One region of the Streptomyces gamaensis genome, then DNA from elsewhere that is predicted to be linked to it. Evidence: riboswitches for the same ligand, from Rfam matches in the RefSeq annotation. Region 1 holds a riboswitch; the other holds the start of a gene.
The links. Region 1 has a riboswitch for S-adenosylmethionine ahead of ACFP1Z_RS31150 (aminotransferase class V-fold PLP-dependent enzyme). Riboswitches for the same ligand answer to the same signal wherever they lie in the genome.
Positions count from the first base shown of each region.

Region 2: another riboswitch for S-adenosylmethionine. It lies ahead of thrC (threonine synthase); the one in region 1 lies ahead of ACFP1Z_RS31150 (aminotransferase class V-fold PLP-dependent enzyme).

Region 1 is NZ_JBHSPB010000031.1:23,993-26,150, reverse strand. Features, by position in the region: gene trpD (anthranilate phosphoribosyltransferase) at 1-849, shown strand, start outside; SAM riboswitch class IV at 949-1,065, shown strand; gene ACFP1Z_RS31150 (aminotransferase class V-fold PLP-dependent enzyme) at 1,254-2,158, shown strand, end outside.
Region 2 is NZ_JBHSPB010000012.1:121,530-123,687, forward strand. Features, by position in the region: gene ACFP1Z_RS20430 (MoaD/ThiS family protein) at 1-27, opposite strand, end outside; gene thrC (threonine synthase) at 94-1,392, opposite strand; SAM riboswitch class I at 1,410-1,555, opposite strand; gene ACFP1Z_RS20440 (glucosyl-3-phosphoglycerate synthase) at 1,728-2,158, shown strand, end outside.

The DNA.
Region 1 (2,158 bases):
CGCGCGATGTACGCGCACGCCCGGCTCATCGAGGTGCCCGGCCCGAGCGTCGACATCGTCGGCACCGGCGGGGACGGCGCGAAGACCGTCAACATCTCCACCATGTCCTCGATCGTCGTGGCCGGCACCGGCGCGAAGGTCGTCAAGCACGGCAACCGGGCCGCGTCCTCCGCCAGCGGGGCCTCGGACGTGCTGGAGAAGCTCGGCGTCAATCTGGACCTGAGCCCGCGCCGGGTGGTGGAGGTCGCCGAGGAGGCCGGGATCACCTTCTGCTTCGCGGTGAAGTTCCACCCCGCGCTGCGGCATGTGGCCGCCGCGCGGCGCGAGTTGGGCATCCGCACCACCTTCAACGTGCTCGGCCCGCTCACCAACCCCGCGCGGGTACGGGCCCAGGCCACCGGGGTCTCCGATGCCCGCATGGCCCCCATCCTCGCCGGGGTGCTCGCCGAACGCGGCTCCTCGGCACTGGTCTTCCGCGGCGACGACGGACTCGACGAACTCACCACGACCGCGACCTCCCGGGTGTGGACGGTGGCCGGCGGCACGGTCCGCGAGGAGTCCTTCGACCCCCGCGAGGTGGGCCTGGACCTGGTGCCGGTCGAGGCGCTGCGCGGCGCCGACGCCTCGTACAACGCGGATGTCGCCCGCCGGCTGCTGGCCGGGGAGAAGGGCCCGGTCCGCGACGCGGTCCTGCTCAACGCGGCCGCCGCGCTGGTGGCGCTGGAGGGTGAGGTGGACGCCCCGCTCGTGGAGCGTGTCCGAGCGGGCATGGAGCGGGCTGCGGAGTCGATCGACTCCGGGGCGGCGCGGCGGGTGCTGGAGCGCTGGGTGGCGGCGAGCAACGCGTAGCGCCTGGCGGCGGGCGGCAGTTGCGGGTTCCCTGGGCCGAGTCACCGCTATGCGGACAACGGTTCCGCGCAGCGACTTCGTGTGCCATACTCCTGCGCAGGTCACGAGTGACAGCGATACGGCCCCGGCCTGCTGTCCGGCAACCCTCCTTCCGTGGCGGGGTGCCCCGGGTGATGACCGGGCCGCAGGCAGCGAGGTCTGCGGCAAGCGCGGATCCCTCGCCAGGGATCCTGGTTGCCGAGGGAGTTCTCACCGTGGTTCAGCGAATGCGCTAGGGCTCTGCAGAGCCCCTTTCCCGCACATCCCTTTTCCCGTCCGGGTGTTCCCGGACGCTCCTGCGCCGCCCCGCGCTGCCCGCGCGCCCCGGCGCAGTCGAAGCCGCCTGCCTCTTACGGGAGTTCGCCGTGTCCGTTTCCGCCGTACCCACTCTGCCCGCCGTCGCCGAACCGCTGCCCGTCCTCGGCTCCGACGTCCGTGTCCCGCTCGTCACCGGCGGCGAGGTGGGCTACGCGGCCCTGGACTACGGGGCCAGCGCCCCGGCGCTGCGGCGGGTGTGGGACGACGTGGCCGCGTACGCCCCGTACTACGGGAGTGTGCACCGGGGCGCCGGTTATCTCTCGCAGTTGTCCACGGAACTGTTCGAGAACAGCCGGGCGGAGGTCGGGCGGTTCCTCGGCTGCCGCCCGGCCGACCAGGTCGTCTTCACCCGCTCCACCACGGACTCCCTGAACCTGCTGGCCGGTGTACTCCCGTCCGGCACCCGGGTGTTCGTCTTCGAGAGCGAGCATCACGCGGCGCTGCTGCCCTGGGAGCGGCGCGCGGACGTGGAGGTGACGTATCTGACGGCGCCCCGCTCCCGGCGCGAGGCGGTCGAGGTCCTGGAGCGGGCGCTGGCCGGACGCGAGCCCCACGGCCCGGCCCTGGTGTGCGTGACGGGCGCGTCCAATGTGACCGGGGAGCTGTGGCCCGTACGGGAACTGGCGGCGGCCGCGCACGCGCACGGCGCCCGGATCGTGCTCGACGCGGCCCAGCTCGCCCCCCACCACCCCGTGGACATCGCGGAACTGGACGTGGACTGGGTGGCCTTCTCCGGCCACAAGCTGTACGCGCCGTTCGGCGCCGGGGTGCTGGCCGGCCGCGCGGACTGGCTCCGGGCCGCCGAGCCGTACCTGGCGGGCGGCGGCGCGAGCCGTACGGTCGCGCGCGGTGCCGACGGCCGGGTGAGTGTCGTCTGGCACGAGGGCACCGCCCGGCACGAGGCGGGCTCGCCCAACGTCATCGGCGCGTACGCGATCGCCGCGGCCTGCCG
Region 2 (2,158 bases), on a different contig from region 1:
GGTGGGGATGCGGACGTTGACGCTCATGGGTTCACCTCGCGGAAGCGGAAGGAAGCGGAAGCGGGAGGACGGGAGAAGGAAGAAAAGAGAGGCTCAGCCGGCCAGGCCCGCCGCGCGGAACGCGTCCAGGGACGGCCGGATCGTGGCCCTGGGCCCGGCGGCGACGGCGTCGAGGGTCTTCAGTCCGTCGCCCGTGTTGAGGACGACGGTGGTCAGGGACGGGTCCAGCACCCCGGCGTCGAGGAGCTTCTTCGTGACGCCGACGGTCACTCCGCCCGCCGTCTCCGCGAAGACGCCCTCCGTCCGCGCGAGCAACTCGATGGCGGCGACGACCTGTTCGTCGGTGACGTCCTCGACGGCGCCGCCGGTGCGGCGGGCGATGTCGAGCACGTACGGGCCGTCGGCGGGGTTGCCGATGGCGAGGGACTTGGCGATGGTGTCCGGCCTGACCGGCCGCACCACGTCGTGGCCGTCCTTGAACGCGCGGGCCACCGGCGAGCAGCCCGTCGCCTGCGCGCCGAAGATCCGGTACGGGCGGTCCTCGACCAGGCCGAGCGCGATCAGCTCCCGCAGCCCCTTGTCGATCTTCGTGAGCTGGGAGCCGGAGGCGACGGGCACGACGATCTGGTCGGGCAGCCGCCAGCCGAGCTGTTCGCAGATCTCGTACGCGAGCGTCTTGGAGCCCTCGCCGTAGTACGGGCGCAGGTTGACGTTGACGAAGCCCCAGCCCTCGCCGAGGGGATCGCCGATCAGCTCGGAGCAGAAGCGGTTGACATCGTCGTAGGTGCCCTCGATGGCGACGAGGTCCCCGCCGTAGACGGCGGCCATGACGACCTTGCCGGCCTCCAGGTCGTGCGGGATGAACACGCACGAGCGCAGGCCCGCGCGGGCGGCCGCCGCGCCGACGGCGCCCGCGAGGTTGCCGGTGGAGGAGCAGGAGAGGGTGGTGAAGCCGAAGGCGCGGGCGGCCTCGACGGCGATGGCGACGACGCGGTCCTTGAAGGAGTGCGTGGGGTTGCCGGAGTCGTCCTTGACGTACAGGCCGCCGGTGACGCCCAGTTCGCGGGCGAGGTTGTCGGCCTTGACGAGCTTGGTGAAGCCGGGCGCGAGGTTCGGGCGGCCGGCGACGTCGGCGGGCACGGGGAGGAGGGGGGCGTAGCGCCAGATGCTGTTCGGCCCGGACTCGATGCGCCGGCGCAGTTCCCCGGGGTCTGCGGCGGGCAGCTCGTAGGCCACTTCGAGCGGCCCGAAGCACAGCGCGCACGCGAAGGCGGGACCCAGCGGGGTGCGCTCGCCGCACTCGCGGCAGGACAGCGCGACGGCCGGTCCGAAGGCGGCACCGGGGGCGGCGGGGGGTACGGGGGTAGCACTGACACCGGCTTGCACAGCCATGATGGCGAGGCCCTTTCTCCTCATCTTCCTCGCGGCGAACCTCGCCACGAGACGGAATTGGCACCTTCCCCGCCGGGAGCCTCGCCGCGAGAACGCGCGAGAACCGGCTGGAGGGTTGCCGGGGCTTCAACGGGCCGTGTCCCTCTGCCCCTCTGGATGAGCTGCGATGTGGCACCGGGCCTTGCGGGCCCGGGCGTTTGTGGGCGCGGCCGACCCCGACATACGACGGGGCTCCGCGTTGTTCAAGACTGTATCCGACAGGGTGCGGCGCCGGGACAGGCGTCCGCACCGCGAGATGAGTCACATACGCACCGCACGCGCAAGGAGTCGTCACCGTGCTGGAAGAGGTGGAGCGCTGGCTGGCCCGGCGGTCCTGGACCGCCGCCGACCGTCCGCTCGACCGGCTGCTCGCCGCCAAACGCGACTCCGGCACCACGGTCAGCGTGGTGCTGCCGGCGCTGAACGAGGAGGCGACGGTCGGCACGATCGCCGCGACGATCCGCCGTGAGCTGATGAGCGAGGCGATACCCCTGGTCGACGAGCTGGTGGTGCTGGACTCCGGCTCCACCGACCGTACGGCCGAGGTCGCGGCGGCGGCCGGGGCGCGCGTCGTGCACCGCGACGAGGTGCTGCCGAGGCTGCCCGCGCTGCCCGGCAAGGGCGAGGTGCTGTGGCGTTCGCTGCTGGTGACCAGTGGCGACGTCGTGTGCTTCGTGGACGCGGACCTCAGGGACTTCTCGGCGGACTTCGTCTCGGGCATCGTGGG